4 regions of the Dermacoccus sp. BD5 genome follow, and region 4 is predicted to be linked to each of the others. Evidence: riboswitches for the same ligand, from Rfam matches in the RefSeq annotation. Region 4 holds a riboswitch; each other region holds the start of a gene.
The links. A riboswitch is a leader RNA that binds a small molecule or an ion and turns the genes downstream of it on or off. The one in region 4 is predicted to bind S-adenosylmethionine.
Positions count from the first base shown of each region.

Region 1: another riboswitch for S-adenosylmethionine. It lies ahead of NQ706_RS11890 (bifunctional o-acetylhomoserine/o-acetylserine sulfhydrylase); the one in region 4 lies ahead of NQ706_RS00975 (aminotransferase class V-fold PLP-dependent enzyme).
Region 2: another riboswitch for S-adenosylmethionine. It lies ahead of NQ706_RS10410 (TauD/TfdA family dioxygenase); the one in region 4 lies ahead of NQ706_RS00975 (aminotransferase class V-fold PLP-dependent enzyme).
Region 3: another riboswitch for S-adenosylmethionine. It lies ahead of NQ706_RS12045 (MetQ/NlpA family ABC transporter substrate-binding protein); the one in region 4 lies ahead of NQ706_RS00975 (aminotransferase class V-fold PLP-dependent enzyme).

Region 1 is NZ_JANJER010000017.1:40,551-42,742, reverse strand. Features, by position in the region: gene NQ706_RS11890 (bifunctional o-acetylhomoserine/o-acetylserine sulfhydrylase) at 1-1,165, opposite strand, end outside; SAM riboswitch class IV at 1,238-1,353, opposite strand; gene NQ706_RS11885 (GNAT family N-acetyltransferase) at 1,477-1,971, shown strand; gene NQ706_RS11880 (hypothetical protein) at 1,968-2,192, shown strand, end outside.
Region 2 is NZ_JANJER010000013.1:11,927-14,118, forward strand. Features, by position in the region: gene NQ706_RS10405 (GNAT family N-acetyltransferase) at 1-30, opposite strand, end outside; gene NQ706_RS10410 (TauD/TfdA family dioxygenase) at 234-1,199, opposite strand; SAM riboswitch class IV at 1,210-1,337, opposite strand; gene NQ706_RS10415 (hypothetical protein) at 1,500-1,796, shown strand; gene NQ706_RS10420 (cyclopropane-fatty-acyl-phospholipid synthase family protein) at 1,857-2,192, opposite strand, start outside.
Region 3 is NZ_JANJER010000018.1:30,791-32,982, forward strand. Features, by position in the region: partial or broken gene NQ706_RS12040 (neutral/alkaline non-lysosomal ceramidase N-terminal domain-containing protein) at 10-673, opposite strand; SAM riboswitch class IV at 884-995, shown strand; gene NQ706_RS12045 (MetQ/NlpA family ABC transporter substrate-binding protein) at 1,174-2,181, shown strand; gene NQ706_RS12050 (methionine ABC transporter ATP-binding protein) at 2,178-2,192, shown strand, end outside.
Region 4 is NZ_JANJER010000001.1:240,676-242,867, reverse strand. Features, by position in the region: gene NQ706_RS00975 (aminotransferase class V-fold PLP-dependent enzyme) at 1-1,336, opposite strand, end outside; SAM riboswitch class IV at 1,380-1,494, opposite strand; gene NQ706_RS00970 (DNA translocase FtsK) at 1,814-2,192, shown strand, end outside.

The sequences.
Region 1 (2,192 bases), on a different contig from region 4:
GGATGGCGAGGGAACGGACGTCACCGATGTTCGCGACGTGCGAGTGCAGTTCGAGAGCGTCGACGAACTTCTTGCCCGCCTCGACGCCGCCGGCGATCTCGAACGACAGCACGGCGCCGGAGCCGGCGGGCAGGTAGCGGTCGGCGAGTTCCTTGTAGGGGCTCGACGGGTCGGAGGCGTAGAACAACGTCTCGACCTGCGGCTGCGACTTCAGGAACTCGACGACCTTCTTCGCGTTCTCCACGTGTCGCTCCACACGCAGCGACAACGTCTCGAGGCCTTGCGCGATGAGGAACGCGTTGAACGGGGAGACGGCCGCGCCGAGGTCGCGCAGCAGTTCGACGCGCGCCTTGAGGATGAAGGCGAGGTTCGCGCCGAGCGGCGATCCGACGCCGAGGTCGCGGGCGAACACGAGACCGTGGTAGCTCTCCGACGGCTCGTTGAACTGCGGGAACTTCGCCGGGTCGGCGGCGTAGTCGAACGTCCCGGCGTCGACGAGCACGCCGGCGATCGACGTCCCGTGCCCCCCGAGGTACTTCGTCGCGGAGTGGATGACGACGTCCGCGCCATGCTCGATCGGGCGCAGCAGGTACGGCGTCGCGACGGTGTTGTCGACGAACAGCGGCACCCCGGCGTCATGCGCGATGTCGGCGAGGCCGCGCACGTCGAGCACCTTCTGGTCGGGGTTGCTCAGCGTCTCGCCGAACAGCAGCTTCGTGTTGTCGCGGATGGCGCCGCGCCACTCGTCGAGATCGTTGATGTTGTCGATGAACGTCGTCTCGACGCCGAGTCGCTTGAGCGTGTACTTCAGCAGGTTGTACGTGCCGCCGTACAGCGCGGACGAGGCGACGATGTGGTCGCCGGCCTGCGCGACGTTGAGGATGGCGAACGTCGTCGCCGCCTGACCCGACGCGAGCAGCAACGCGCCGACGCCGCCCTCCAGCGCGGCGATGCGGTCTTCGACCGCCTGCGCCGTCGGGTTACCGATGCGTGTGTAGATGGGGCCGAGATCCGACAGGCCGAAGCGGTTGGCCGCGGTCTCGGCGGAGTCGAAGACGAACGACGTCGTCTGGTAGATCGGCAGCGCCCGGGCGCCGGTGTCGCCGTCGACGTTCTGGCCGACGTGGATCTGCTTGGTCTCGAAGGCCCAGTTCTCGGAGCTCATGATGATGTCCCTCTCGAGGAGTGCGTGGACGCACGGGCGGCGCACCGTACGTGTGGTGCCCGAAGGGGAATCCCTCCGCGCTTGCCCGGACGCGCTCGGCGCCGGGCCAGGTCGTCACCCGGAGCACCCCGCCGCGGTGGGAGGGTTGCCGGCCAGCAAACCGGGGTTTGACGCTGGCGCTCGTGACCTGCAGCCACTCTAGGCCGGGTGGTGTCATCAGGCGGGAATGCTGTCTCACATTCCGGTCGCGGCCCCGTGCTGACGCGACGCGCCTACGGGCGACGACCCTCATGCCGTGCTTGACTGTTGCCATGACACCGACGATCGTCCGCGCGCGCCGCGAAGACGCGTTCGCCTGCGCGGCGCTGCGTCTGCAGATGGACCTCGAGGCGGGGGAGAGCAACCGCCCCGGCTTCATCACCGAGTATGCCGATCACTGGCTCGCGCACTACGACGATCTGCCGACGTGGCTCGCCTCGAGTGCTGACGGGACGGCTCTCGGCATGGTGCAGACGTCGCTCGTGCACCGGCCCCCGGCGCTGGCTCGGCCGGCGCAGCCGTCGCTCTACATCGCGGTCGTCTTCGTCACGCCGTCGGCGCGCGGCCAGGGCCTGGCCGAGCGGATGCTGCGGATCGTCGACGCCTGGGCCGACGCGCACGACGTCGCGCGAATGATGCTCAACGCCCGTCCGCGTGCCCGCAGGCTGTACGAACGGGCCGGCTTCGGCCCGCCGGACGAACGTCACATGCAGCGTGTGGCGCCGTTCGGCCTCGACGCCCGCCGCGATGCGGAGCGTGCGTCATGAGCGACGACGTCATCTGGGCGCTCGATCAGCGCGAGCGCTGCATCGCCTGCCCGTCCAAACCGGTCGCGAACGCCGTCGTCCTGCACCTCGGTGCTGACGGCGCCCTCGCGCGCGACGCTGTCGAGCAGTGGGCTCGTGACGGCGTCATGGCCGCCTCGGTCGCATGGCCGGGGGCGGCGGCCGGCCTCGATGACGACGACTGGCTCGACCTCGAGGACGCC
Region 2 (2,192 bases), on a different contig from region 4:
AGCGGCGTCGGGCCTGATGAGCGTCAGCATCCCGTCATTCCATCACCGTGCGACGCCCCCGGCGACCGATTTTCCCGACGGCCGGCTGGACGAATGTGCACGCAAATCGCCGATGGGGACAGGATTCGCCGATGTGGACGGGATTCGCGAAGGGGGACGCAAATCGCAGAGGGGTACATGACGACGCGATGCGGGCCCCAGAGACCCGCACCGCGCCATGTCAGCTCACACCGTCAGGCAGCTGCGCCGCCCGTCAGGCCATTGACGCCGACGGGCTTGTCGCCACCGACCGTCACGCGCCTCATGGCGCGCGGGCCAAGGTTGGCGTCGACGTAGTCGCGGTTCGCGTAGTGCGACGTCGCGCGGTTGTCCCAGATGCCGACGTCGCCGGGCGCCCAACGGTGGCGGATGGTGTGTTCGGGCTGCGTCAGGTGCGCGTACAGCACGTCGAGGATCGCCCGCGACTCGGCCTGCGACACGCCGACGATGTGGGAGGTGAAACCGGGGTTGACGAACAACCCGCGACGGCCCGTCTCGGGGTGCACACGCACGACGGGGTGCTCGACGACGGGCAGCTCGGTGACGACCTCGCCGCTCCACTCCTGCCCACCGTTCTTGCGCAGGTAGGCGCCCCATTCGCGGTTGCCGTCGTGGGCGGCGACGAGCTGGTCGACGAGGCCGCGGAACGGCTCCGACAGCGAGTCGTACGCCGCCTGCGCGTCGGCCCAGGAGGTGTCGCCGCCGTAGTCCGGCAGCGTCACGGCGCGCAGGACGCTGATGGCCGGCGGCTCCTTCATGAATGTGACATCCGTGTGCCACTCGTCGGAGAACGAGAACTCGGGATCGGAGGAGTCGATCGAGTAGATCTCCTTGCGCTCGTGCGTGCCCGCGACGGGGTGGCCCGCCGTCAGCTCGCCGAGCAGGTTTCCGAGGCGCACCTGAGCGTCGTCGTCGAACGCGTCCTGACCCCGGAAGAAGAGCACCTTGTGCGCGAGCAGCGCGCGGCGCAGGTCGAACGCTATCGCGTCGTCGACCTGCGCGAGGTCGACGCCGTGGACGATTGCGCCGAACGCCGGGCCGAGGCGTTCGATGCGCAGCCCGGGCGTCGCGACGGTGCCGCCGCGGCGCGCCGCTGCGCTCGTCGGTGCGCTGCTCGCGGAGTCGACGTTCGTGTCGGGCGTGGTGTCGAGGAGTGTCATGGCAGACCCTTCGTTGCGCTTGCCGCCGCGTCGGTCGACGGGCGGCCGGGTCGTTACTCGGGGCACCCCGGCGCGCGTGTGCGTTCGCATGGGGGTTGCCGCCCGGCCAGCCGAGACTTCGCGCCGGGGCTCGTGACCCACACATAACGTAGCACTGGCCAAACATAAAGGTCGAGTTATGCATCAACGGCGGCCACACCGTGACATTCGTCAGGGGCCCGCCGCACCCGGGCGGCCATACTGAGAGCAGAACGCTCGTGGAGCACTCCCCCGTCGGTGAGCAGCGGTGATCGATGGTTCATGATCGCCCTGACCGTGTTCGAGATCGGAGCGTCGATCATCACGGTCGAGTTCGTGAAGTCGCATGGTGGCAGCGATTTCAGCGCGTACATGTGGTCGCTGCTCGCGCCGATCATCGGCGCTCTCGTCTACTGGGCGCGCACACGCCACGCGTCAGGGGCCCGCGCCGCGATCCTCGCGTTCAACCTGCGCTCGGCGGCCGTCGTCATGGCGAACAGTTCGTTCCAGAACGCGTTCGCGTGGACGCAGATCATGACGGTGGCGGCGATGCTGGTCGGCATCACCCCACCGTCATGATTGCGCGTCGCCTGCGTCTGGACGGGCAACGGGCAGCCGCTCAGCACCGCCAGTGAGAGCTCAGGGTGCCCAGTGCGAGCCCAGCGGGTAGCCGCCGTTGTCGCCGTTGTCGGTCGTCTTCGTGGCGAGCACCTGGTGCAGGTGCAGCCAGCCCTCCTCGAACCCGAGGCGTGAACCGGCCATGTAGATGCCCCACACCTTCGCGGTCGGCAGGCCCGCCTCGGCGACGCAGAAATCCCAGTTCGCCTCGAGGTTGCGGCACCAGTCGCGCAGCGTCAGGGCGTACGACAGGCGCAGGTTCTCGTCGTGCTGAACCTCGAAACCGGCGTCGTGGCACTCACTGATGAGCCGCCCCGGCGAGGCGAGCTCGCCGTCGGGGAAGACATAGCGATCGGT
Region 3 (2,192 bases), on a different contig from region 4:
CCGCCGCCGTCAGCTCGAGCTGCAGACCTCCTCGTTGACGGACGAGCCGAACGCCGCGGCGTCCTTGTTCGCCTCGTAGGCGGGCAGGGACCTGTTGCGCGTCGCGCCCGTCAGCGTGCCCGTCTTGAGGCTGACGCGGCCCGGCTCGAGATTCGCGTGAGACCGTGCGATGGCCTCGACGATGCCCGTGACCACCGCGTCGTAGTTGTGTTCGTCGTACCCGTAGCCCGCGCCGTCGTTTCCGGCGATCTGGTAGAGCCGATCATCGCTGTGCCCGGAGTTGCCGACGTGCGTGTGCGTCGCGGAGAGCATGACGTTCTCGTCGGTGTAGACGCTGCCGAGCCGGCGGCGAAGCCGCTCGACGACGGTCAGCTTGATCGACTGGAACACGGCCCCGAGGTCGACGCTGACGAAGACGAGACGCGAGCCGCCGCCCGAGGCGCCGATGATGAAGGCGTGCGTACAACCGCGCGTGCAGGCCCGTCATCGTCTGGTTGGCGGCGTAGCCGAAAGCGCCGGTCTCGGCGACGGCACCGGTGATGTCGTACAGCCCGGCGCCGACGAGGTAGGCATCCCCGCTCGCGGCGTCAGCAGGGGCAGCCAGCGGCATGCTCAGGCTCGCGGCAGCGGCCGTGACCCCCGTTCCGAACGTTCGGCGGGTGATGGTTGCCATGTCTTCCCCCTCGGCGCGTGACCGACGTCACACTCGTCGCCCACCTAGACGATCGTCCAAAGCGGTGCGAGGAAATGACTCACCCGCCTCGAAGGCGAAAGACGCCGCACCAGCCCATCCCGCGTGTCCCACGCCACAATTCTCGCGCCACGTCTCATCTCCAGTGCCACGACTTGACGCTTTGTCGTGCGCGGCTCTAATGTCGCTGCCGGTCACGAGATCCGATGCAAAGCCCTGGCTGGTCGGACGGCAACCCTCACACGCGTGGCGGGGTGCTCCAGGTGATGACCCGGCCGCGTCGACCACGCGGCAAGCACGCTCGGCACCCAACGTGACGGCATCCTCGTGAACCTTCCGTTGCGCTGCCCAGGCCCCGAAAGGCATGCCCCGCACGACACCGCGCACCGCGCCCCACCCCGGCGCCCCCGCCTTCGCGCTGACTCCGCGCATCCGCGCCAGCTCCGCGCATTCGCATCCTTGCCGCCTCACCAGGAGAGATCATGACCGACAAGCACACCCCCGCCGACGAGACCTCGACGCCCGCCTCGTCCACGCATGACGCCACGAGCGCCGAGAACGGCGCGACCGCCCTGCCCCCGAAACCGAAGAACAACACGGGCAAGTACGTCGCGATCGGCGCAGGCGTCCTCGTCGTCGCGTTGGCCGCCGGCATCGGGGCCAAGGTGCTCGGCGGGAGCAGTGACGACAAGCTGACCCACCTCAAGGTGGGCACGACGGAGGCGTCGGACCCGTACTGGAACCAGCTCGTCAAGGTGGGCAAGGACAAGTACGGCCTCGACATCGAACCGGTCAACTTCTCTGATTACACCCAGGCCAACCCCGCGCTCTCCGAGGGCCAGGTCGACCTCAACCAGTTCCAGCACCTGCAATTCCTCGCCGACTACAACACCAAGGCGAAGCAGAACCTCACGCCCATCGGGGCGACGTACATCGTCCCGCTGGCGCTGTACTCGAAGAAGCACACGAGCATCGGCCAGTTCCCCCAGGGCGGCAAGATCGCCATCCCCAACGATCCGACGAACCAGGCACGCGCCTTGCTGCTGCTGCAGAGCGCCGGACTGCTGAAGCTCAAGGGTGGTGGCACCTCGCTGTCGACCCCGGCCGACATCGACGCCGGCGCCTCGAAGGTCACCGTCACAGCGGTCAACGCCGAGCAGACCGCGGCCGCGCTGCCGTCCGTCGACGGCGCGATCGTCAACAACAACTTCGCCGCGGACGCGAAGCTCGACCCGAGCAAGGCCCTGTTCAAGGACGACCCGCATGCGGCCTCGTCGAAGCCGTACATCAACGTCGTCGTCGCGCGCGCCGCGGACAAGGACAACGCCGACTACGCCAAGTTCGTCAAGGCTTACCACGACCCGAGCGTCGAGAAGCTCATCGAGGAGCGCACGAAGGGCACGAGCGTCCTCGTGAACAACTCCGCCTCCGAGGTGCAGGGCATCCTCGCGAAGCTCGAGGCCCAGATCAAGGCGAAGGGATCGAAGTGACGGGCCCCTCC
Region 4 (2,192 bases):
CGCGCACAGCGATGCCGTGCTCGTCTGCGAGCACCTGAGCGACGAGCGTCGGGTCGTACCCGGCGACGGTGAACGTCGTGACGCCGACGTTGTCGCTCGCATTCCGCCTTGGCGCGCCATCGTCGAGGTGAGCGTCCGCGGCATTCTGCTCGTCGAAGAGTTCGACGATCCTCACGCCGTCGATCGAGGCGAGACCGTCGCGGACGATGGCGTGGATCTTCTCCTCGCGCGCCTCGGCTTCGCCGCGCTGCGCGGACAGCGTCGAGGCTGCGGCCGCGAGCGCGATGGCCCCGACCGCGTTCGGGGTGCCGCCCTCGTGGCGTGCGGGCGCGGGCGCCCAGGCGACGTCGCCGGCGCCTGATGCATCTTCGCTGACGCGGTGGCTCGCGCCGCCGGCGCGGAAGTACGGAGGGGCGGTGTCGAGCCAGTCGCGGCGCCCGACGAGGGCTCCTGAACCGTACGGCGCGTAGGCCTTGTGGCCGGACAGAGCGACGTAGTCGATGCCCCAGGCGTCGATGTCGACGCGGCGGTGCGGGGCGAGCTGCGCGGCGTCGAGAGCCGTCCGCGCCTCATGCCGGCGGGCGACGGCGGCGAGGCGCTCGATGGGCCACACCTCGCCCGTCACGTTGCAGGCGCCGGCGATGAGGACCAACACGGGAGCATCGTTGTGGGCGCGGAATTCCGCCAGAGCGACGTCGAGGTAACCCTCAGCCTCGGCGTGAGAGTGAGGGATCGGCAGCCGCGTCGTCCGCTCGTCCGCCCACGGCAGCAGCGCTGCGTGGTGCATCGAGCGGAACACGAAGACCTGCGTCTGTTGCGGCAGACAGTGGGCCAACAGGTTGAGCGCGTCCGAGGTGTTGCGCGTGAAGACGGTCACGTCGTCCTCGCGCGCGCCGACGAACGCGGCGACCTCCTGCCGAGCCTCCTCGTACCACCGGGTCGTCAGCTGCGACGCCCGTCCCGCACCGCGATGCACCGAACCGTACGTGCGCAGGGTCGTGTCGACGGCCCGTGCGACGGCCTGCAGCGCGGGAGCCGTCGCGCCATGGTCGAAGTTCGCGTGCTCGACGACGCGCCCGTCGAGCGTCGCGACGCCGAGATCGGCGCCGATCGTGGCCAGGGCGACATTGGCCTGCTGCGACGCGTCCGCGCGATGATAGGTAGCCGTGGGCGTCTCGCGACGGGACCCGCCGGGGTGCGCGGGCTGGGTGTGGTGACGCTCGGGGTCCGCGACGGGAGTTCCGGGGGTTACGGCATGAGCGGGGCGGCTCGTGTGGCTCGCAGCGTGGCGGCGCGCGTCGGAGTCAAGGATCGAGAGAATGGCAGAACGGGGCATCGAGGCTCCTCGAGTCAGGGGCCTCGCCGTCGCCAGATGGCTCGGCCCGCGCTTGCCGACACCGGTGCTGGTGGCGGCCAGGTCGTCACCCGGAGCACCCCACCGCGGTGGAGGGTTGCCGTCCAGCAAGCCGGGGCTGTGCGCTGGAACTCATGACCTACGTGAACGCTCGCACCCGGCCCTCCGCCGCGTCCACCGACGAGCGGCCGGAGGTTCGCATCGTGAGATCAACTGTGGCATCGCGGATGGCGAGCGCCGCGCGCAAGAGTCGGCGTCTCGCGGTGGGGGTGCCCGTGGTCCCCGGGCAGCTGGCGGCGCCCCCGACACGGGTCAGGGCGCTGTCGGATGCGAGCGCGTCAACGCGCCAGCGCGTCGGGACGCGGATTCGCAGGTGTCGAGCCGACCCGCCGTCACCATTGGACCCGTGTCACGGCGTGGGTCCACGAAAACGGCCGGAACCCCCACTAGCCTTGCGGGGTGGCGACCCGAAACAGACCAGCGAACGACAGCGTCCTCGTCGCGAAGAAGGCCTCTTCGCAGCCGCGCGCCAAGAGCTCGCGCCCGGCCGGCGCATCTGCGGCCTCGACGACGCGCGCCCGCACGACCCCGCCGAAGTCGAGCGCAACACGTTCGGGCGGCACGACGAAGAATGCACCCGCGCGCAAGACCGGCTCGTCCGGCTCGTCGCGAGGGGCTGCTGAAGCGCGTCCCTCCGCGTCCGGTCGCGCCGCTCGTGGCGCGTGGATGGGTGTTTCGCACGTCGCCGGCGGCACCGTCCGCCGCGTCGGCGCCGCCGCTTCTGACCTCGAACCCGAACACCGTCGCGACGGGCTCGGTTTCGCCCTCCTCGCCCTCG